3 regions of the Kineosporia sp. NBRC 101731 genome follow, and region 2 is predicted to be linked to each of the others. Evidence: riboswitches for the same ligand, from Rfam matches in the RefSeq annotation. Region 2 holds a riboswitch; each other region holds the start of a gene.
The links. A riboswitch is a leader RNA that binds a small molecule or an ion and turns the genes downstream of it on or off. The one in region 2 is predicted to bind S-adenosylmethionine.

Region 1: it holds a riboswitch for S-adenosylmethionine, as region 2 does, so the genes downstream of both, QSK05_RS09205 (nitrite/sulfite reductase) here and QSK05_RS32685 (bifunctional o-acetylhomoserine/o-acetylserine sulfhydrylase) in region 2, are expected to answer to the same signal.
Region 3: it holds a riboswitch for S-adenosylmethionine, as region 2 does, so the genes downstream of both, QSK05_RS08115 (aminotransferase class V-fold PLP-dependent enzyme) here and QSK05_RS32685 (bifunctional o-acetylhomoserine/o-acetylserine sulfhydrylase) in region 2, are expected to answer to the same signal.

The regions. Positions count from the first base shown of each region.
Region 1 is NZ_BSTC01000002.1:451,419-459,169, forward strand. Features, by position in the region: gene QSK05_RS09195 (Dps family protein) at 1-85, opposite strand, end outside; gene QSK05_RS09200 (acyl-CoA dehydrogenase family protein) at 161-1,363, opposite strand; SAM riboswitch class I at 1,687-1,788, shown strand; gene QSK05_RS09205 (nitrite/sulfite reductase) at 2,055-3,773, shown strand; gene QSK05_RS09210 (phosphoadenylyl-sulfate reductase) at 4,029-4,760, shown strand; gene QSK05_RS09215 (hypothetical protein) at 4,807-5,532, opposite strand; gene QSK05_RS09220 (hypothetical protein) at 5,723-6,154, shown strand; gene QSK05_RS09225 (HpcH/HpaI aldolase/citrate lyase family protein) at 6,211-7,260, shown strand; gene QSK05_RS09230 (HpcH/HpaI aldolase/citrate lyase family protein) at 7,257-7,751, shown strand, end outside.
Region 2 is NZ_BSTC01000019.1:30,674-38,424, forward strand. Features, by position in the region: gene QSK05_RS32675 (NUDIX domain-containing protein) at 1-380, shown strand, start outside; gene metX (homoserine O-acetyltransferase MetX) at 583-1,770, opposite strand; gene QSK05_RS32685 (bifunctional o-acetylhomoserine/o-acetylserine sulfhydrylase) at 1,771-3,087, opposite strand; SAM riboswitch class IV at 3,179-3,290, opposite strand; gene QSK05_RS32690 (DUF4192 family protein) at 3,377-4,531, opposite strand; gene QSK05_RS32695 (matrixin family metalloprotease) at 4,636-5,493, opposite strand; gene QSK05_RS32700 (GGDEF domain-containing protein) at 5,630-7,288, opposite strand; gene QSK05_RS32705 (pyrophosphate--fructose-6-phosphate 1-phosphotransferase) at 7,645-7,751, shown strand, end outside.
Region 3 is NZ_BSTC01000002.1:199,529-207,279, reverse strand. Features, by position in the region: gene QSK05_RS08130 (sensor histidine kinase) at 1-303, shown strand, start outside; gene QSK05_RS08125 (response regulator) at 300-959, shown strand; gene QSK05_RS08120 (molybdopterin-dependent oxidoreductase) at 1,008-2,543, shown strand; gene QSK05_RS08115 (aminotransferase class V-fold PLP-dependent enzyme) at 2,559-4,106, opposite strand; SAM riboswitch class IV at 4,145-4,258, opposite strand; tRNA gene QSK05_RS08110 (tRNA-Leu) at 5,143-5,224, opposite strand; gene bcp (thioredoxin-dependent thiol peroxidase) at 5,330-5,794, shown strand; gene QSK05_RS08100 (DUF3618 domain-containing protein) at 5,807-6,121, shown strand; gene QSK05_RS08095 (GroES family chaperonin) at 6,180-6,476, shown strand; gene QSK05_RS08090 (cytochrome P450) at 6,584-7,751, shown strand, end outside.

The sequences.
Region 1 (7,751 bases), on a different contig from region 2:
CCTCGAAGGCGTCCGGCGTGTTCGGGCTGACCTGGGTGGTCGAGAGCTGTTCCTTGCTGTTCGTGGAAGAAGTCGCAGTAGCCATGCGCTCACGGTAGGTCGGTGGATCGGCCGCCGCAGGTCGAGACGACGCTGTCCCGACAGCCGAATCCGCACATGATCACGAGGATTTGACGCCGTACTCCTCCAGCAGGCGGCGGCCGATGATCATGCGCTGGATATCGGCCGTCCCCTCGCCGATCAGGAGCATCGGGGCCTCGCGGTACAGCCGCTCGATCTCGTACTCCTTCGAGTAGCCGTAGCCGCCGTGGATCCGGAACGAGTCCTCCACCACCTGTGAGCAGTACTCACTGGCCAGGTACTTGGCCATCCCGGCCTCCAGGTCGTTACGGGCCCCGGAGTCCTTCACCCGGGCCGCCATCACCATCATCTGGTGCGCGGCCTCGACCTTCACGGCCATCTCCGCCAGCCGGAACTGAACGGCCTGGTGCTCGGCGATCTTCTTGCCGAAAGTCTCGCGCATCTGGGCGTACTCGATCCCGATCTGGAACGCGCGCAGGGCCACGCCACAGGCTCGCGCAGCGACGTTGACCCGGCCCACCTCGACACCGTCCATCATCTGGTAGAAGCCGCGCCCGGGCTCCCCACCGAGCACACACGCGTCCTCGATCCTGTACTCGTCGAAGACCAGCTCGGTGGTGTCGACGCCCTTGTACCCCATCTTCTCGATCTTGCCCGGCACCGTGAGACCGGGCGCCACCTCGCCGAAACCGGGCTCCTTCTCGACCAGAAAGGTCGTCATGTTCCGGTAGACGGAGGACGCGCCGGTGTCGGTCTTGGTGAGCACGGCGACGAGGCTCGAGGAGCCTCCGTTGGTGAGCCACATCTTCTGCCCGGTGATCACCCAGCCGCCACCCTCCTGGACCACGGCTCGCGTCCGGATCGCCGCGACGTCCGACCCGCAGTGCGGTTCGGACATCGAGAAGGCCCCCCGCAGGTCCCCCGTCGCCATCCGCGGCAGGTAGCGCTGCTTCTGCTCCGGCGTGCCGTGCTGCACCAGCATCCAGGCCACGATGAAGTGGGTGTTGACGATGCCGGAGACGCTCATCCAGCCGCGGGAGATCTCCTCCACGACCAGGGCGTAGGTGAGCAGCGACTCCCCCAGGCCGCCGTACTCCTCGGGGATCATCAGACCGAAGATCCCCATCTCCTTCATCCCCTCGACGATCTTCGCCGGGTACTCGTCGCGGTGCTCCAGCTCGGTGGCGACGGGGAGGATCTGCTCGTCCACGAAGACCCGAACCGCCTTCAGGATCTCCTTCTGGTCGTCGGTCAGGCCCTCGGTGCTCTGCAGACGCCCCATCGCGCGCTCCTTGATCAGTCCTGATCGGTCCTGGATCGGTCCTGGATCAGTCCGGCCGAACTCGGGTCTCCGCCGAGCATGAGCCGAGTATGAGCCGGGCCCCCAGGTCACACACCTGTCCCACATGTGAGCGACACCACTGCGTAACCCGGTGGGCCCTCACCGTGATCGGCGCCGATCAGGGAATCAGGCCCGCAGGCTGCTGGTTCTTCCTGAGCGCGGGCACCCCGTGAACGCGGCCGTCAGACCAAAGGGATGCTTGGGTCGTCCCAAATCCTGGACTTGCTCATTGACGATCGCGTTATGTGAACGTACGGTCAAGAAAACCATCCAGAGCGGCTGAGAGACCTGGCTCGACGAAGCCGCAGCAACCACCCCACCCCAGAGGGTGCAGGGCCCGGTGCTACCGCCAGGACCGATGGAGGAGAAACATGCGAGTCAACGGTGCAACGAGGCAGAACCTGACGAAGCGCACCTACGTCGACCTGCTCAGGACCGCGAGCGCGACCTGTCGGTGATCCATCAGATCCACCGGATCCGCCGATCAGCACCCGCGCTCGTCGCCATCGACTACTGATCCGTCACCTTCCCGGAATGTTCGCGCCCATGGCGGCGCCGGCCGGGTGACGGCTGCGGTCCTGGGACACCACAGCTATTGAAAGCCACCTGTCATTACTCGGAGGAACCGCACGTGAGCACCGACACCGAACCGTCCGGCGCCGGTATCGCCTTCCCGCCCAGGCCGAAGCGCTCGGAGGGCCAGTGGGCCCTGGGCGAGACCACGCCGCTCACGCCGAACGAGGCGTGGAAGGCGAAGGAAGGCGGCCTGGCCGTCCGCGAGCGGGTCGAGGCCTACGCCAAGGGCGGTTTCGACAGCATCCCCGGTGACGACCTGCGGGGCCGGATGCGCTGGTGGGGCCTGTACACCCAGCGGCGGCCCGGCATCCACGGCGGCCGCACTGCCTCCCTGGAGCCGCACGAGCTGGACGACGAGTACTTCATGCTGCGCGTGCGCACCGACGGCGGTGCGGTCGATCTGCACCAGCTGCGCACGCTGGCCGGCATCTCCACCGAGTTCGCCCGGGACACGGCGGATGTCACCGACCGGCAGAACATCCAGTTCCACTGGATCCGGATCGAGGACATGCCGCGGATCTGGGCCACGCTCGAGGATGCCGGGCTCATCACCATCGACGCCTGCGGAGACACCCCGCGCGTGATCCTGGGCTCGCCGGTCGCCGGAGTGGCTGCCGACGAGATCATCGACGGCACGCCGGCGATGCTCAAGATCCGCGAGATGTACGTGGGTAACGAGGATCTCCAGAACCTGCCGCGGAAGTTCAAGACCGCGATCAGTGGCAACCCGAACCAGGATGTCGCCCACGAGATCCACGACATCGCCTTCGTCGGGGTGAACCACCCCGAGCACGGGCCGGGTTTCGATCTGTGGGTCGGTGGTGGCCTCTCGACGAACCCGATGCTGGCCAAGCGCCTGGGCGCCTGGATCCCGCTGGACGAGGTGCCCGACGTGTGGCACGGCGTGATCAAGATCTTCCGTGACTACGGCTACCGCCGCCTGCGCAACCGGGCCCGGTTGAAGTTCCTGATGGCCGACTGGGGCCCCGAGGTCTTCCGTCGGGTGCTGGAAGACGAGTACCTGCACCGCAAGCTGATCGACGGCCCGGCGCCGGAACTCCCCGAGGGCCGGCACGACCACGTCGGCGTGCACCGGCAGAAGAACGGCAAGTTCTACGTCGGGGTCGCGCCGATCGTGGGCCGGGTCAGCGGTGACGTGCTGGCCAAGCTGGCCGACGCGGTCGAGGCGGCGGGCAGCGACCGGGTGCGGTTCACCCCGCAGCAGAAGATCGTGATCCTTGACGTGGTGGCTTCCAAGGTGCCCGATCTGCTCGACGCGCTCGACCAAATTGGTCTCACCGCAAGGGCTTCCGCATTCCGTCGGGGCACGATGGCCTGCACCGGCATCGAGTTCTGCAAGCTGGCGATCACGGCCACCAAGAGCACGGCCACCACTCTGGTCGCGGAGTTGGAGAACCGGCTGGCCGACGTGCCGGAGCTGTTCACGCTCGACGGGCCCAGCCTGTCGATCAACATGAACGGCTGCCCGAACTCCTGCGCCCGCGCCCAGATCGCCGACATCGGCCTGAAGGGTGTGCAGCTCCCCAACCCGCAGGATCCGCAGGGCGAGACGGTCGACGGTTTCCAGATCCACCTCGGTGGCGGGCTCGGCGTGCACGCCGGGTTCGGCCGCAAGGTGCGGGGCCTGAAGTCGACGGCCACCGACCTGCCCGACTACGTCGAGCGGATGGTGCGTCGCTGGCTGGCCCAGCGCAAGGACGACGAGACCTTCGCCTCCTGGGTCGTCCGGGCCGAGGAAGCCGATCTTTCATGAGGCCGGCATGAGCGAGACCGCGAGAGCCGTTCCGTACTGCTGCCCGTTCTGCGGCGAGGAAGACCTGCGACCGGTGGCCGGCGGCTCGGTCGAGGGCCTGACCCGCGGAGGCTGGCACTGTCGTAGCTGCCTTCGTGTCTTCAGCCTGAGTTTTCACGGACTGCACCGTCCGGAGCAGCTCGAACCTTCCATCCCTGATACGCATTCCACTCACGCGGGTACCTCCCCCGGCCCCCGCACTGGAGAGTGACAGCCATGATCGGATCGTTGATCAGCCGGCCCGAGGACGTCGCGGCCGCACTGGAGGAAGACGCGCCGGGTTTCGCGGCGGAGGCCTCCCGGGCGCTCGAGGGCGCCGACCCGCTCACCGTTCTGGGCTGGGCCGGGAGGGCTTTCGGCAAGGGCCTGGTGATCACCGCGTCGATGGGCGACACCGCCCTGGCGCACCTGACCTCACGGGCCGTGCCCGGCACCGACATGCTCTTCGTCGACACCGGCTACCACTTCGCCGAGACGATCGGCACCGCGCAGGCCGTGCAGCACTCCTACCCGCTGCGCATGCTCAGCATCCGGCCCAAGGAGTCGGTCGAGGAGCACGAGGCCAAGCGCGGAAAGCTCTGGCAGACCGACCCGGACGCCTGCTGCGCCCTGCGCAAGGTGGCACCGCTGAACAACGCACTGCGCGGATACCGGGCCTGGGCCACGGGTCTTCGCCGGGCCGAGTCGCCGGAGCGGGCGAACACGCCGGTCGTGCAGTGGGACGCCAAGCGCGACCTGCTCAAGCTGGCGCCGATCGCGTCGTGGACCGACGAAGACGTGGAGAACTACCAGGACGCGCACCCCGAGGTACTCAGTAACCCCCTGCTGCAGATGGGCTACCGATCGATCGGCTGCTCCACGTGCACCCGCGCCGTGGCTCCCGGCGAAGACGCCCGCGCCGGCCGCTGGGCGGGCCGGGCCAAGTCCGAGTGCGGTATTCACCAGTGACCCAGCATTGAGGACGAGGTGGGCACCCCAGGTGCTCACCTCGTCTTCAGTCGTGCTGGAGGGCCTTCTCGAATTCTTCGTCGAAACGCTCGAGAATGACCTGGATCTCGGGACGATTCAGGGCCTCCTCGACCCGCTCGGCGCTCTCGCCGACCTCACCGTCGGGCTTCAGTTCAGCGTCACGCACCGGCTCGTCGGCCGACGTGCCGAAGGTCTGACGGGCGAACTTCACCGCGGCGGGCGTGAGCTTGCGACCCTGTGAGAGCCCGTCGCCGATGGCGGCGGACAGCAGACGCAGGTCCATGCCCTTCAGTGCCTCGTCGAACGCGTGGCGCAGCTCCTTGGCCTGCGCCTCGAGCACCTTGCGGTCGGTGCCGTCGCTCAGCCGGCCCTGCACCAGGCTGCGGTGAACGACCCGCGACAGCAGCACCACCTTCATCACGTCGGTCGGAACCCCGCGCACCGCACCGAAGATCGCGACATATTTGCGCACCGGGAAGAGAATCACGCGGCGCGGCACCGAGCGCAGATACTTCATCGCCTCGGCGAACACGCCCCCCTCGGCCCCCTCGTACAGCGGGGCGACCTGCTTGGAGGGGTACTCCCGGTCGCTCGCCCGAAGCGTGCGCACGATGGCGACCTGGGTGGCCCGCAACCGGATCGCGTCGTCCAGCAGGGGCACCGGGACGAACCGGGCCGCGGCAACGGCGATGCCGCAGACCACGGCTTGTCCCACCAGCGCGGCCGGGGGTCTGATCGCGTCAGGATTCATGCGTCGAGGTTACGGGGTGTGCAAGATCCAGCACGTTGCCGCGTCCGGGCGATCACCGGGCCGACGGGGAAACTCCGTGCGGTCCTGGCGCACGGAGTTTCCCCGGTATGGCGGCGGTGAGGCGGCGGTCGGCGCGTTGTGACGCGGTTGAGCTGGACCGGAGGGGCCCGGACCGGGTTGGCTGAGCCCTGTGACCGGTGAAGACGTACTCGCGACCCTCGGCCTGGTACTGATCGTGAGCGGCGTGATCGTGATGATCGTGCCCATGGTGCGCGCCACTGTCGGCAGCTCGGCGATCGGCCAGGTGCCGCCCGAGCTCGACGGGGTGTCGGTGCCGGATCAGGCCGAACTGCGGAAGCGGGTGCAATCCGGCGGCGAAGCACCGGCGCGGGACCTGCCGAAACTGCGGGCCGTGGCCGACGGAATGGTGGCCCGCCGCGTCGGACTGTGGTTCTGCCTGGGCGGGGCGATCGTGGCCCTGGGCCTGGCCGTGACCGACCCCACCGACCCCCCTCGCCTGGTGTTCTGCCTGGTCATCCTGGCCGTGGTGGGATTCGCCGCCCGCGGCATCGCGGTGCGGGCCCAGGCCGGCGCCGCCTTCCTGGCCGCTCATCCACGGTGACGCCGCGCACACGTAGAGCCCTCCCCGCGCGCCGCCGCCCGGCCTAACCTCGTTCCATGCGAAGCCCGAAGGACTTCTACCGTCCCCTGGCTGTCGGGGCGCCCGCACCTCTGCGGGAGATCCCGGCCGCGCCCTCCCGCATGATCCACTTCTTCCCGCCCTCCAACGCCCGGATGGTCGCGAAGGTGCCGGACATCGCGCCCAAGGTCGACGTGCTGCTGGCCAATCTGGAGGACGGGGTGCCCGCGGCCGACAAGGAGGCCGCGCGGGCCGGGCTGGTCGAGGTGGGCCAGAGCTGGAGCACCCCGGGAACGCAGCTGTGGACCCGGGTCAACTCCCTCGACTCGCCCTGGGGTCTGGACGATCTCGTCACCGCCGTGCTGGAGGTCGGGCACGTGGTCGACGTGGTGATGATCCCGAAGGTGGAGGGGCCCGAGGACATCCACTACGTGGACCGGCTGCTGGCTCAACTCGAGGCCAAAGCCGTTCTGAGGAAGCCAATCCTGATCCACGCCATTCTCGAGACGGCGGCCGGTGTGGCCCGGGTGGAGGAGATCTGCGCGGCCAGCCCCCGCCTGCAGGGGCTCTCCCTGGGCCCGGCCGACCTGGCGGCGAACCGGCGGATGAAGACCACCCGGGTCGGCGGTGGTCACCCGGGATACCTGGTGCGGCAAGACCCTTCGTCCGACGGAACCGACCGGGCCACGTACCAGCAAGACCTCTGGCACTACACGATCGCCCGGATGGTCGACGCCTGTGTGATGAACGGCATCCATCCCTACTACGGGCCGTTCGGCGACATCCGCGACACGATGGCCTGCGAAGACCAGTTCCGCAACGCCTTCCTTCTCGGCTGCGTCGGCGCCTGGAGCCTGCACCCGGCCCAGATCCCGATCGCCAAGAAGGTTTTCAGCCCCACCCGGGACGACGTGCGGCATGCCCGGCGAGTGGTCGAGGCGATGGGCGACGGCACCGGCGCGGTGCTGCTCGACGGGCGGATGGAAGACGATGCCTCGGTGAAACAGTGCCACGTGATTCTCTCCACCGCCAGGACCCTCGCCGCGCGCGACCCGGAACTGGCCGACCTCTACGGAATCGCCCCATGACACCCACTCCGCGCCGTTCCGCTCTCTACATCCCCGGGTCCAACGAGCGGGCGCTGGAGAAGGCGAAGAACCTGCCGGCCGACGTGCTGCTGCTCGATCTGGAGGACGCCGTCGCGCCCGAGGCCAAACCGGCCGCCCGGGAACGGGTCTGCGCGCTGGTCGCGACGAAGGCCTACGGGTCTCGGGAAGTGGTGATCCGGGTGAACGCCCCCGGCACCCCGTGGCACACCGACGACCTCGCCGCCGTGGCCTCGGCCGGGCCGTCGGCCGTGCTGGTGCCCAAGGTGTCGTCCCCCGCGACCGTGCACGAGGTCGAGGCAGCCCTGCCGGGCGACCTCCCGATCTGGGCGATGCTCGAGACCCCCGCGGCCCTGTTCTCCGCCGCGCCGATCGCCGCGGCCTCCGAGCGGCTCACCGTGCTCGTGCTGGGCACCAACGACCTGGCGAACGAGCTGCACGCCGAGGCCGTGCCCGGGCGCGCCCCGCTGATC
Region 2 (7,751 bases):
TGTTGCAGTTGCGGGCCGAATGGACGCACGAGGGCGGCACCTGGGGTCTGGTCGGGGGTGCCCGCGACAGTCACGAGACGGTGTCCGAGGCCGCCCTGCGTGAGGCCGCCGAAGAGGCGGAGATCGACCCCGCCCTGGTGACCGTCTCCGGCGAGTTCGTCGGCACGGACCACGGCGACTGGTCGTACACCTACGTGATCGGGCTCGCCGACCCGTCGTTGACCGTCGCCGATGTGACCCCGGAGAGCGACGCCCTGGAATGGGTCGACCTGGACGACGTGGCGTCCCGCACCCTGCACACCGCCTTCGCCCGCACCTGGCCGACGCTGCTCCAGGAGATCCGCGCCCGGCCGGCGCTCGTGACGGACCGGCCCCGCTGACCCGTCGGGCGCCCCGTCCACCGACCGTCAGCCGGTCAGCCGATCCGGTCAGCCGATCCGGTCAGCCGATCCGGTCAGCCGATCCGGTCAGCCGATCCGGTCAGCCGATCCGGTCAGCCGATCCGGGGAAGATCCGTGCGCCCAGAGCGCACGGATCTTCCCCGGTCTGCCGGATGTCTCGGCCGGTGGACCCCGCCTGGGCTCAGTGGGTGGCGAGGGCCTGCTGCGCCGGTTCGCCCAGCAGCTCGACGAGGATCTCCCCCACCCGCTCGACCTCGACCAGGAAGCCGTCGTGCCCGTACGGCGAGTCGATGACGCGCAGCGGGGCGCAGTCCGGGATGCCGGCGGCGATCTCGGCGTTCTGCCCCGGGGTGTAGAGCCGGTCGCTGGAGATGGCGGCGACGGCGGTGCGGGCGGTGACCCGCCCCAGCCCGGCGGCCACCCCGCCCCGGCCGCGACCGACGTCGTGCGAGTTCATCGTCTGGGTGAGCACCAGGTACGAGTTGGCGTCGAACCGATGGGTGAGCTTGTCCGCGTGGTGGTCGAGGTAGGACTCGACCGCGAAGCGCCCACCACCGCCGAGCGGATTCTCCCCCGGCTGGGGCAGACGGCCGAAGCGCAGGTTGATCTCCGCCTCCGACCGGTAGGTGGTGTGCGCGATCCGGCGGGCCACCCCGAGACCGTTGTGCGGGCCCTCGCCGGGCCCGGCACCGTAGTAGTCGCCGCCGTGGAAGTTCGCGTCACACCGGATCGCCATCATCTGCGCCGAGCACCAGGCGATCTGGTCACCGGTCGCGGCGGCGGTGGAAGCCAGGACGAACAGCCGTTCCACCCGCTCCGGCTCCATGATCGCCCACTCCAGGGCGCGCATGCCGCCCATCGAGCCGCCGACCACGAGGGCCCAGCGATCGATGCCGAGCAGGTCGGACAGCATCACCTCGGCGGAGACCTGGTCGCGCACGGTGATGTAGGGGAACCGGCTGCCGTACGGGCTGCCGTCGGCGCTGTGCGGGTCGGCACTGGAGGGGCCGGTGCTGCCCTGGCAGCCCCCGAGCACGTTGGGGGCCACCACGAACCAGCGGTCGGTGTCGAGCTCTCGCCCGGGACCGATCAGACCGTTCCACCAGCCCGGGGTGGGGTGGCCGGGACCGGCGTCTCCCGTGACGTGGCTGTCGCCGGTGAGGGCATGCAGGACCAGCACGGCGTTGTCACCCGAGGGCGAGAGCGTGCCCCAGGTCTCGTAGGCCATCTCGACGTCGTCGAGACGGCCGCCGCGTTCGAGCGTCACACTCCCGATCCGGGTGAACCTGCGGCCCCCGCGGGAATCTCCGGCCCGCCAGGCCCCGGATGCCGGCGGCACGGCGGGCACGGAATCCTCCTGCGTACTCATTCAGCCGACCTTAACCGCCCGGAATCCGGCCTCCAGGTCGGCGAGAATGTCGGTGATGTTCTCCAGGCCCACGGCCAGACGCACCAGCCCCGGCGTGACGCCGGTGGCCAGCTGCTCCTCCTCGGAGAGCTGGCTGTGGGTGGTGCTGGCCGGGTGGATGACCAGGCTGCGTACGTCTCCGATGTTGGCGACCAGGCTGTGCAGTTCGAGAGCGTCGACGAAGCGGCGCCCGGCCTCGACCCCACCGTTGATCTCGAAGGCCACGACAGCCCCGGCACCCTTCGGCGCGTACTTCTGGGCCAGCTCGTACCAAGGGCTGCTGGGCAGACCGGCGTAGGCGACCGACGCCACCTCGTCACGCCCCTGGAGCCAGGTAGCGACCGCCTGGGCGTTCTCCACGTGCCGCTCGATCCGCAGGCTGAGCGTCTCCAGGCCCTGGGCGATCACCCAGGCGTTGAACGGCGAGGCGGCCGGGCCGAGGTCACGCAGCAGCTGCACCCGGGCCTTGAGGATGTAGGACAGGTTCGCCCCGAGCGGGCTGCCGACGCCGAGGTCACGCCCGTAGACCAGCCCGTGGTAGCTGGGGTCGGGCTGGTTGAAGCCCGGGAAACGCTCCGGCTGGGCCGTGTAGTCGAAGTTGCCGCTGTCGACGATCACGCCGGCGATCGCGCCCCCGTGCCCGCCGATGTACTTCGTGGCCGAGTGCACGACCACGTCGGCACCCCACTCCAACGGGCGGATCAGGTACGGCGTGGCCACCGTGTTGTCGACGATCAACGGCACACCCACCTCGTGCGCCACCCCGGCCACACCCTCGATGTCGAGGATGTCCTGCTTGGGGTTGGAGATGGTCTCGCCGAAGAAGGCCTTCGTGTTCGGGCGCACCGCGGCGCGCCAGGAGGCGAGGTCGTCGGGGTTCTCGACGAAGCTGACCTGGATGCCGAGCTTCGGGAACGTGTAGTGGAACAGGTTGTAGGTGCCGCCGTAGAGGCTCGGGCTGGACACGATGTGGTCACCGGCCTCGGCCACGTTCAGCAGCGCGAGGGTCTCGGCGGACTGCCCGGACGCCACCAGCAGGGCCCCGACACCGCCCTCCAGGTTGGCCAGGCGCTGCTCCACCACGTCGGTGGTGGGGTTGTTGAGCCGGGTGTAGATGTTCCCGAACTCCTTGAGCCCGAACCGGTTCGCGGCCTGCTCGGTGTTCTCGAACACGTACGACGTGGTCTGGTAGATCGGCAGCGCCCGCGCACCGGTCGCGGGGTCGGGGCTCTGCCCCGCATGAATCTGACGAGTTTCGAACGACCAGTCGGCGCTCATGGGTACTCCTCCAGGCTCAGGGGCACAGGCCATCGACCCGTGCCCGGGCGGACCCGGAGGTCCGCCGGCAATGAGACGGGTCGACTGGTGTCGACCGCGCTTGCTGTCGCAACTGCGACGGCCTGGTCATCACCCGGGGCACCCCACCGCGGAACGAGGGTTGCCGACCAGCAAGCCGGGGCTTGTCGCTGGTACTCATGACCTAGGACTGCACAGTAATTGAGCGGACCGGGGTTGGCCCAGACCGTCTCAGGATCTGGACCGTTCAGGGGATGTCGTGCGGGACACATCATTCCGCGTCAGCCCGCACCGGAGCCTCCACCCACGGCGGGGCAATGCCTGCGGTACAGAGCATCTCGACCAGCCCGGCCAGACGGGGCAGGGGCTCGGGCAGTTCCGGGCCCTCCTCACGCAGCCGTTCCATCAGCAGCCGGGTCCGCACCCCGTTGCCCCGGTACCAGGCCAGCAGGGCCAGAACCGCCAGCAGGGGTGCGCGCTCGGAGGCTGTGCCCCGCCGGGCCAGCACTGCGAGAATCTGCTCGCCCCGGGCCAGCAGCACCCGGTCGGGCAGTTCGCTGAACAATTCCTCCCAGTAGCCGGACAGGTCGGGCGGAGACTGCCCCGCCAGCAACTGGTTCAGGAACCGCTGCCGGGTCGGGCCCGGTGCCGCCGCCAGCCGGACGAAGATCGCGTCGCGCAGGAACGAGTCGTGCAGCGGCCCCAGTGCCAGCTGATCGGTGTTCCAGCCCTTCGCTTCTCCCAGCAGGGCGTTCCAGGTACGCCACCAGATCCGGCGGGCCCGCTCACCGTGCTCGCCCGGCACCTCCGGCTCGCCCCCTTCCCCGACCGGCACGGCCTGCCCCACGTCACCGATCACGTCGGCCTCGCTCGTGGCCAGCCGGTCTCCGCGCAGCACGTGGGCCATCGCCACCCGGCTGGCCTCCACCTCGCTCAACGGCCGCCCGCCCGGTGGGCAGCACGACCCGTCCGGGCAGAGCATCGACCGGAAAGCGGTGGGCGTGACCCCGATGAGGTCGTACAGCCACAACCCGGCCCGCGCGATCCGCTGCGGCAGGGCCCGGACCACCATCGGGGGCGGCACCGCGAGCGCGTCCGGCACCGCGATCAGGGCGACCACCCGGACCGGCAGGCCGTCCTGCGCGTCCTTCTCCGGTTCTCCCGGCGCACCGCCGAAAGCGGCCGACGCCGGCCCGGTCAGGGCCTCGATCGCGGCGTCGAGCACAGCGGTCACCCCGGCTGCCTGATCACCACCGAACCAGACCGGGGCCATGTCGATGCGCAGCATCGAGCCGACCCGCCCCCGCGGGCCCTGCAGGGCCACCAGGACGAGGCTGTTGAGCGGCCGGAAGCCGAGGGTGTACCAGACAGCCGCGATCAGGTCGGCGGGCCCGGCTTCGTTCACGGTGAGGTCGGAGGAGGACATGCCACGACCCTGCCCGGGAGCCCCGGCCCACCGGACGGTCCCGACCACCCCTGTGGACAACCCCGGGGTCGTGCCTGCTGTGGACAGCAGGACCGGAGCATCGTTCAGAAATCGCGGAAGCACGGGCCGCCGGAGAGCTGCGCCAGCCCGCGCCGGTCACCGACCTCGAACCCGGCGGTGTGCGGCTGCGCGGTCGGGGTGCGGTACATCAGCTCAGCCGGGTCGTCCACGTGGTCCAGGCCGATCACGTGCCCGAACTCATGCAGCACCACGGCATCGATGCGGGCCTGCCCGTCGGCCCAGGTGGCCACCTCGGACAGGTGCTCACGATTGAGGTAGACCACTCCGCTGACGTAGCGCCGGGTGCCCGGCCCGGCCCCCGACACGGTGTCCGGGCCGCCGAGCCCGGCGTAGCCCTTCATGTGTGGGTACTCGGTCGGGTCGGTCCAGGCCACCAGCACCGGCGACCAGCGGTCCCCGTAGCGCCCGCGGTCCTGGGCCGGCCGGTTCACCGTCGGCGCCTCGTCGGTCGGGCCGTCGTAGGTGAACCGCAGCCCGGTGATCCGTCCGGCCTCGGCGACGGCCCGGTCGATCGCCTTCTGCCCGCCGGGCGGGGCACCCTCGCCGCGCACCACGTAGTGCACCGGCCGGCACGGGTCCCAGCGCACCGGGACGGCGGATCCGTCGTCCTGGTACTCCAGCAGCTCGTAGCCACCGGTGCCGGAGGGCGCCGGGGCCGGGGCGGCCAGCGGGGCGCTGGCCAGGTCCTGCGGCAGGGCCGGGTGCATGCCCTCTCCACCACCGCGCATCCAGCGTCCGGTGGAGTCGGAGGCGAAGACCAGGGAGATGCCGAACATCAGCACCAGACCGACGGTGAGGGCGGCCACCAGGAGGGTCGATAGGCGTGGCGCGCCGGAGGCGCCCGGAGCGCCCGCCGACGGCTCCCGACGGGCCGTGTCCATACCAAGGAGTTCGTCCGGGAGCCCGGGCCGCTACATCGGCCCAAAGGGTGGAACACCGATCACCGACGGGGAGAACGCGTGCCCCGGGCCTGACAACCGAACCGGGCGGACACGCGTCCTCACTGCTGTGAACGGCCTATCCGACCACCGCGGCATTGCCGCCCGCGCGCTTGGCCGCGTACATCGCCTCGTCCGCGCGGCGCAGCCATTCGTGCTCGTCGATCGGCGCGGTGCGCACGGCCACCCCGATACTCGCGCTGATGCGCGCCCCCGCCGACTGCGGGCAGTGGCGGATCGTCTCCTGCAGGCGCTCCGCCAGGGCCACGGCGCGCCCCTCCTCCAGGGCCGCGATCACCACGAACTCGTCGCCGCCCCACCGGGCGACCACGTCTTCCAGCCGGGCCGCGGTGCGCAGCGCCGTCGAGACCTCACGCAGCACGACGTCACCGGCCAGGTGCCCCTGCGAGTCGTTGACCTCCTTGAAACCGTCGAGGTCGATGAGCAGCAGCGCCACGGGCTCCCCGACCGGCAGGGAGGCAGCCTCGGAGATCGCGTCGGCTCCGCCGCGGCGGTTCACCAGGTTGGTCAGCGAGTCCAGCCGCGCGGCCCGGGCGAGTACCTTGCGCTCGTCCGCGCCCCGCAGCAGATCGACACGGGCCCGGAAGAGCGCGTCGAGCAGGGTGGAGGTCTCGTCCGCCCGCCGGCCGGCCAGGGTCAGGTACTCGATCGTCCCGCTGCCCGGGTCGTTCAGCGGCGGGTGCTCGGCCAGCGCCACCTCGTAGGCCAGCACCTGCCGTTCGGAGTCGACGACGTGCCCGCGCACGACCGCCAGGGCCCGGGCCCCGATCGCCGCGCCCTCGACGGCCCGGTCCTGGCGGGCCAGGGCCCGGACCATGCCGATCGCCCAGAAGACCTGAGCGGACGCGGCTTCGGGGCCTCGTTCGAGAATGCCCGGGATGGCGGTGAGTTGGGCCTGGGCCAGGGCGGGGTCACCGAGCATCGCCTCGTACAGGGCGACGAGCACCTGGCGTTCCAGCTCGACCACCCGGTACGTGCGGCCGCCGTCGGCAACGGCGGCCCGGCTGATGGTGGCCACCGCCTCGGCCAGGTCGTCCCGCCCGGGGGCGAAGGGCGGGCGGTGCGCGGCCCGCACCCCGCGCTCGGCGTGCTCGAAGGCCAGGTTGCTCAGCCGGGAGACCTGCTGGTGGCGGGGCAGGAACCGCTCCACGGTGTCGAGGCGCTGCCGGATCTCCCGGGCTCCCTCGCGAACCCCGATCATGCGGTGGGCCAGCATCAGCGCGGCCAGCGCGGTCTGCACCTCCGGGTCGAGCAGGTCGTCCAGGGCCGAGGCAGCTGCCGCGCCGTGGGCCAGCTGCTCCACGGCCTGCTCCAGCTGACCCTCACGACGCAGCAGCTCGACCAGCAGCGCGCGGGCCTGTACGGCCCCGGCGACCTGCCCGGTGCGGCGGCACAGCGCGATCAGCTCACGGGCGACCGTGACGGCGATGGAGGTCTCCCCCAGCGTCATCAGGCACAGGCCCTGCACGTAGAGGGCCGCCGCGTGGGCGTGGGGTTCGGGTACGGACCGCAGCGCCTGCTCGACCTCGGCGAGAACATCCTCGGCAAAGCCGTCCTGAGCCCGGACGACCCAGTCCTGCCGGGCCTCGAGCACGGCATCGGCGGTCCACCGCACGTGGGCGCTCGCGCCGGAACCGGCGAGCGGGACCAGGCCCGGGCCGGACATCGACGGGGCCGGGTGTGCGTGGTGGGCGTCGGACGAACTGATGGTGCCCACCTCCTGGTACGGGTGTGTCTGCTTCGTAGGGCTAACGTCACTTCCTGTCGCTACGGCACGCACAGTGCGACGTACCGGGCTTTCCGTAGTATTCCGCTCACGGCTGTGTCGCGCTTCCCTCCACGCCGATGTTTCGACACCGAGCGCCAGAATCGGGGTTCCACCCGCCGATAAACGACAAAGTATTCGTCGTCGTTTCATCGGTGCGAAGAGTTCAGCTGAGACTATTGTCACGATTCGCTACTGATCCATCGCGCGACGTGTCCGGTCCGAAGGGCCCGGAGCCATGCCGGACGAAGGTCCCCGGCTAGTGTTGAAGACGGAATAGCCACTCGGTTTCCTCGGGAGCGCCCAGCATGTCCGTACGTCGTGTCGCACTGCTCACCGCAGGTGGTCTGGCCCCCTGCCTGTCCTCCGCCGTCGGCGGCCTGATCGAGCGCTATACCGAGATCGCGCCGGACGT
Region 3 (7,751 bases), on a different contig from region 2:
CAGTCCCTGGCCGCCTTTCGCATCGCTCAGGAGGCCCTGGCCAATGCCACCCGGCATGCCGGGGGAGCCCCCGTGCGTCTGGAGGCCCGGGCCGGCGAACACGACGTCACCCTGACCGTGACCAGCGGAGAGCCTGGCCCCGTCGGCGATCCCCCGGAGACCGGGCACGGCATCGTCGGCATGCGTGAACGGGCCGCGGCCGCCGGGGGCAGAATTGAGGTCGGACCGACGCCGAACGGATTCGTCGTGCGGTTGCATCTACCCAGCGACCAGAGCGACCAGGAAGAGACACCGGACCAGTGACACGGATCGTGGTCGTGGACGATCAGGCCATGGTGCGCGAGGGATTCTCCGCGCTGCTGGCGGCGCAACCCGACCTGGACGTCGTCGGCGCCGCCGCCGACGGACTCGAAGCCGTCCACGTGACCAGGGTGATGCTGCCCGACGTCGTCCTGATGGACGTCCGTATGCCCCACCTCGACGGCATCGAGGCGACCCGCCGCATCATGGCGCTGCCCGGTGACCGGCACCCGAAGGTCCTCATCCTCACCACGTTCGACCTGGACGACTACGTGTTCGAGGCGTTACGCGCGGGAGCCAGCGGATTCCTGCTCAAGGATGCCCGCAGCGACGAACTGGTCCAGGCCGTCCGCGTGGTCGCCGCGGGCGAGGGCCTGCTCGCGCCCACCGTGACCCGGCGACTGATCGAGGAGTTCGCCCGCCGACCCGGTGACCCGCGTCCGTCCGTGCGACTCAACGCCCTGACGCCCCGCGAGACCGAGGTGCTCACCCTGATCGCCGGCGGCCTGTCCAACGCCGAGATCGCGGCCCACCTGGTGCTGGGGGAGCAGACGGTGAAGACGCACGTCGGGCGCATCCTCAGCAAGCTCGGTCTGCGCGACCGGGCCCAGGCGGTGGTGACGGCCTACGAGAGTGGGCTGGTCCGGCCCGGCGGCTGACTGTTTCGTGGCATTGCACAGCTGGATCGGGCAAGCTCACCTCTTGAGATGAACAGCAACAGACGACTACTCGCAGCCGGCGCCGGTCTGGCCTCCGGTGTGTTCGCGCTCGGCCTGGCCCAGGTGATCGCCGGCCTGGTCTCGCCCTCCTCCGCCCCGATCGTGGCCCTCGGCGACGTCGTGGTGGCCAACGTGCCGCCCTGGCTGAAGAACTTCGCGGTCAGCACGTTCGGCACCCACGACAAGGTGGCCCTGCTGACGGTGGCCTACCTGGTCGCGGGCCTTCTCAGCGCCCTGGCCGGCCTCCTCGCCCTCCGCGGCCGGGCCGGCACCTGGCTCGTGCTCGCCCTCGGCGCCGTCGCGGCGCTCGCAGCCGCCACCCGGCCGGAGTCCACGGCGCTCGCAGCCCTGCCCAGCCTGATCGGGGCGGCGGCGGGCATGTTCGTGCTGCAGCGCCTCGTCGGCGTGATCCGGGAGTGGGGCCGGGCCGAGCCCGGCACCGCGGCCTCGTTGATCGCCGGGCGCCGCACCGTGATCGGTCTGGGTTCGGTGCTCGCCGTGGGCATCGCGACCGGCACCCTCGGCAACTGGCTGGGTGCCCGGCTGCGGGGTGCGACGGCCTCCCGCGACGCGCTCGAGCTGCCCGTGCCCGCCGATCCGGCACCGGCTCTCCGCAGCGGCGTCGAGGTCGGGGTCAAGGGGATGGAACCGTTCCTCACCCCGAACGACGACTTCTACCGCATCGACACGGCTCTGAGCGTGCCGTTGCTGAAGGCCGAGGACTGGTCACTGCGCATCCACGGCCTGGTCGAGCAGGAGGTCACGCTGACCTGGGCCGAACTGATCGCCGGGGATCTGGTCGAGCGGGATCTCACCCTGATGTGTGTGTCCAACGAGGTCGGTGGCGACCTGACCGGCACCGCCCGCTGGATCGGCCTGCCGATCCAGCCTCTGCTCGAGCGGGCCGGTGTGAGCAAGGACGCCGACATGGTGCTCTCCACGAGCTCCGACGGCTGGACCGCGTCGACCCCGGTCGAGACCCTGACCGACGGCCGGGACGCGATCCTGGCCATCGGCATGAACGGCGAGCCGCTGCCGCTGGAACACGGTTTCCCGGTCCGCATGATCGTGCCCGGGCTGTACGGCTACGTCTCCGCGACCAAGTGGGTGGTCGACCTCGAGGTCACCCGCTTCGACCGGGCCGAGGGCTACTGGACGCCGCGGGGCTGGTCGGAGCGGGGCCCGGTGAAGACCGGGTCCCGCATCGACGTACCCGTCAACGGCGAGAAGGTGGACGCCGGAACGGTCACCCTGGCCGGGATCGCCTGGGCCGAGCACCGCGGGATCACCGGCGTCGAGGTCCGGGTGGACGGTGGGGTCTGGCAGAAGGCCACCCTCGGGGCCGAGGACAGCGTCGACACCTGGCGCCAGTGGTACTTCGCCTGGGACGACGCCCCGAAGGGGTCACACCAGGTCCAGGTCCGGGCCACGGACGGCGACGGCACCGTTCAGACGGGCGATGAGGCCCCGCCCGCGCCGGACGGGGCCACCGGCTGGCACACCGTCAGCGTGACCGTCCGGTGACCCCTCTTCTTCACCTCAGAAACCGCACTCCGAGGTACCGTCGACCGGGTTGGTAGCGCCCCACGTCGACCAGCTCGGGGCCGGACGGTCGTCGTTCACCGGCGTCCAGGCTCCGTCGATCTGTTCGTACTGCAGCTTCTCCCCCTCGGTGACCAGGGTGCGCACGGCGTGCAGCAGACGCTCCACGTCGTCGCTCCGGGAACCCAGGCCCAGGCTGGCGCGCAACGCACCACCGGTGACACCGAGACGGTTCAGCAGCGGGTGGGCGCAGAACTTGCCGTCCCGCACCCCGACGCCGTGCTCGGCCGACAGGTAGACGGCCACCCGCGCGGCCTCGTGACCCTCGACGGTGAAGCCGACCACACCGACCCGGTCGGTGCTGTCCGACCAGGCGCGGAGCACCCGCACACCCGGGATCGCCTGCAGACCGTCGAGAAGCCGCGCGGACAGAGCCGCCTCGTGCTCCTCGACCGCGCCCTCGGGCAGATCGGCGATCGCCCGGCAGGCCGCGGCCAGGGCAGCGGCGCCGAGCACGTTCGGGGTACCACCCTCGTGCCGGGCGACCCCCGTGGTCCACACGGCCTGGCCCTGCGCGTCGACCGAGCGCACGGCCCCTCCGCCGGCCAGGTGCGGCTGCGCGGCGTCGAGCCAGTCGGAACGGCCGATGAGCACGCCGGAACCGAACGGCGCGTAGATCTTGTGACCGGAGAAGGCGATGTAGTCCACGTCCAGCGCGGCGATGTCGACCCGGCGGTGGGGCACCAGCTGGGCGCCGTCCACCACGACACGGGCGCCGTGCGCGTGGGCGATACGGGCGATCTCGCCGATCGGCAGGATCTCTCCGGTCACGTTGCTACACCCGGTCACCGCGACCAGCGCGGCCGGGCGTTCGGCCAGCGTGGCCTCCAGCGTGGCGACGGTCTCGGCCACCGTGCTCGCGGTCGGGATCAGGCGATGACGGCGGGCGGTCCAGGGCAGCAGGTTGGCGTGGTGCTCGACGTCCAGCACCACCACCTCGCCGGCCCCCGGACCGTCCTGCGGCACCGCACCGGCCAGCAGGTTCAGGGCGTCGGTGGTGTTGCGGGTGAAAACGGTCAGGTCACCCGGGCGGGCCCCCACGAAGGCACCGATCGTCTGCCGAGCGCTCTCGTACAGCGCCGTGCTCACCTGCGAGGCGTACCCGGCGCCGCGGTGCACGCTCGCGTAGTACGGCAGCACCTCGGCCACGTGGTCGGCCACGGCCTGCAGCGCAGGGGCGCTCGCGGCGTAGTCGAGGTTGACCGCCCGCGCCGTGCGGCCCCCGGTGCCGTTGCCGGCCAGGGGAGCGGCCAGGTTGCCGCCCACCACCGGCAGCAGCGGGCCGATCGGGAGACGAGCTGCGGTCGGCGGGGTCGTCGTACTCGTGCTGGGACCGGTGATCTGCAGGGTGCTCTCCGTGGTCGTGGGCTCGCTGGCCCGGGCGGACTCGGGCGGCGTGAAGGTGGAGATCCCACCGGCCGGCGTGGCGACACCCAGGTTCGCCTGGCGGTACCGGGTGTTGCGGAAGGACGACGATGCGGACATGGCAGTGCTCCTCGGGTCTGGGACCCGGGTGCAAAACGGGTCCGCGCTTGCGGCGAACCATCTGGTTGCCGCCAGGTCTTCACCCGGAGCACCCCACCGCGGAGGAGGGTTGCCGACCAGCAAGCCGGGGCTATGCGCTGGTACTCATGACCTGCGTCCACAGTAAGCGACGAATTCACGACGCTCAAGAGGTGGATGCCGCGGTCTCGCCCTGCGAGACGCGGGCCCAGGGCAAGTGTGACGGCCTGAAGGAGAGAGGTGAGGGAGATCCACGGGGGGCTCCCGTTCGAGTAGATGGCCGTGTGCCGAGATGCCTACCGGGCCGACGACCTGGTCCAGGGGCGCTGGAGCGGATGTTCCTGGCGGCGTGAGTGCCCGGTCCGGCCGTCAAGCAGTGCGCCATCATGGGCTTCGGTACGTGGAAGAGCACCCCGTAGCTGAGGTCTCGGAGATCCTGCGGGATCCGCAGGGCGCGGTCGAGCGACGGACGTCCGATGCGGTCGCGCAGCCGCGAAAGCTCCTCGGCTACGAGAACAACCATTCAGCGGCGCCTTTCGTCGGCCCTTCGAACGAACTCCACCGTGACCGGGTCCGAGGAGGCCACCGATGTCGCTCCCCGAGCAGCTGAAGCATCAGTATGGCGAGCAGTTCTCGCCCGGGCTGTCGGCTTTCGACCGGTCCGGGAGCGCCGTCGGCGCGGCGATGGTCTCGGACCTCTTCGCCGACCTACACGCACGACGGCGACGCGCTGATGATCGATCGGCGTGGAAGACTGTCGAGCGGATCACGGTGGTGGCCGGTCACACCTCACCGATCGATCTGAAGCTCCTGGCGACTCATGGGGCTACCGTCCGCTTCCCTCGAACAAGCCTGTTCCGGGTGCCCGAAGGGAAGGCCGGCAGCGCCGCCGCCTGGACGATCGACGACGCGACCGTGGCCCTGACCCGGGTACCGGTCTCGCGTCTGCCGGTCTGCCGGTGGTCCGCCGACGTACTGCTGGCTGACATCCCGCAGCAGCCGGCGCACACCACTGAAGTGCGCGAGGGGGGACTCGAACCCCCACGCCCGAAGGCACAGGAACCTAAATCCTGCGTGGCTGCCAATTACACCACTCGCGCGCTGAGGACAGCCTAGAGGTTGCCGGACCTTCGGGGCGACGCCGTATTCGTACGGGCTCCCGGTAGGCTGGGTGACACCCGCTGACCAGCATTGAGGAGTTCTTCGTGGCCAAGCTCGAGGTCGGCGACACCGCACCATCGTTCACCCTGACCGCCGCCGACGAGTCGACCGTCTCGCTGTCCGACCTGGCCGGTCGGCGCGTCATCGTCTACTTCTACCCGGCCGCGATGACCCCGGGGTGCACCAAGCAGGCGTGCGACTTCCGCGACAGCCTCGACGCGCTGCAGGCCGAGGGCTTCGCCGTGGTCGGCATCTCGCCGGACAAACCTGCCAAACTGGCCAAGTTCGTCGAGCGGGACGCCATCACGTTTCCCCTCCTGTCCGATCCCGGGCACGAGGTGCTTGAGTCGTACGGCGCGTGGGGCGAGAAGAGTTTGTACGGCAAGACCGTTGTCGGCGTCATCCGGTCCACCATCGTGATCGACGCCGAGGGCAAGGTCGAGCTGGCCAAGTACAACGTGAAGGCTACGGGGCACGTCGCCTCGCTGCGCAAGGCCCTGAAGGTCTGACGAGAGGCTGTCATGAGCGACAAGAAGTCCGGGGGGAAGAAGCCGGCCGGTTCCGGTTCCTCCGACAAGGCGCCGAGCGGTTCGCCCACCGAGCTGGAGCTGCAGATCCAGGCGCGGCGTGATCACCTCGCCGCCACGATCGACGAGCTGACCACCCGGGCCCAGCCCAAGGAGATCGCGCGCCGAAGTGCCGCTGCGCTCTCCGACCGGTTCCAGACCGTCACCCACACCCCCGAGGGCGAGCTGCGCAGCGAGCGCGTCGCGGCGGTGGCCGGTGCGTTCGTCGTGGTCGCCGGTGCTCTGATCTTCATTCGTGGCCGAGGCTGAGGTGAGCTCCTTCTCCACCGAAGTTCCCCCGGGCTCCCCGACCAAGCTGCCCATCCGCATGCTGAACGACCGCCTCCTTGTCTCCATCGACAAGGAGGCCGGTGAACGCCGCTCGAGCGCCGGCATCGTCATCCCGGCCACGGCTTCCGTCGGCCGCCGTCTGGCCTGGTCGGCCGTCGTGGCCATCGGACAGCACGTACGGCAGGTCCAGATCGGTGACCGGGTGCTCTACGACCCCGAAGACCTGTCCGAGGTCGAGCTGCACGGCGAGCAGTACATCCTCCTGCGGGAGCGTGACATTCACGCTGTCGCGGCTCCCCGTGTGGAGGACGACCGGACGGGGCTGTACCTCTGAGCTCGCTCTCGCCAGAGCCTTCCGGGGGCGCAGGAACACGGCCCGCCGCGCCTCGCCGCAACGCGCGCTACACCTCGCTCGATGCTGACGGACCGCTACCGCTCGACATGATCCGCGGCGTTCCCGCGATCATGCGTAACCCGCTGGCCTGGTTGGAGCGGGTGGTCGAGCGGCACGGTGACCTGGTGGCTTTCCCGATGCCGAAGACCCCGGTGCTATTGGTCAACACCCCGGCCGGGGCCAGGCACGTGCTGCAGCGCAACCATCGCAACTACGCCAAGGCCACCATCCAGTACGGTGCGCTCTCCCTGGTCACCGGCTCCGGCCTCCTGACCTCGGACGGGGAGGTCTGGCGTCGTCACCGTCGCATCATGCAGCCCGCCTTTCATCACGGTGGCCTGGACCAGGTGGCGGTCTCCACCGTCGTCGCCGGTGAACAACTCCGCGATGACTGGGATCAGTCCGCCCCTTACGCCCCGATCGACGCCGAAGCGGCCATCATGCGGGCCATGCTCACCGTCGTCGGAAGAACGCTCTTCGCCGACGACCTGTCCGACGCCGGCTCCGACCTGGTCGGGGCCGTGGACCGTGCTCTGCGCCAGGTCATTGCCCGCGCGACCAATCCTCTTGCCGCAGGCCCCCTCTCGCGTCTCCCCACCTTGTCTGCCCGCCGTATGCGTTCTGCCGTAGCAACTCTCGACCAGGTCACCGCCGGTATCGTCGACCGCCGCCGGGCCCAGGGAGTACGGGCGGAAGACACCGACCTGCTGGCCGTGCTTCTCCGGGCGGCAGGCGTCGGGTCCGACGACCCAGCTGCCGCAGATTCCCGGCCCTGGATGACCGACCAGGAGATCCGTGACGAGCTGGTCACCCTGGTCATCGCCGGCCACGAGACGGTCGCGTCCAGCCTGGTCTGGATCCTGCACCTGCTGGCCGACGCCCCCGAGGTCCAGGAACGTCTGTACGCCGAACTCGACCAGGTGCTCAACGGACGTCCTCCCGCCTGGAAAGACATCCCCCACCTCACCTACACCCGCGCCGTGGTCGACGAAGCGCTCCGCCTCTACCCTCCGGCCTGGGTGATCACGCGGCGTTCGGCCGGCGCCGACACCATCGACGGCGTCGACGTGCCCGAAGGAACCCTCGTCATCGTCAGTCCCTGGCTTCTGCACCGCAGCGCCAAGAACTGGTCAGATCCCGAGCGATTCGATCCGGGACGATTTCTGTCCGACAGCGATGCTGTTTCTGGTTCTGCCGGCTCCGGCTCCAGCTCGG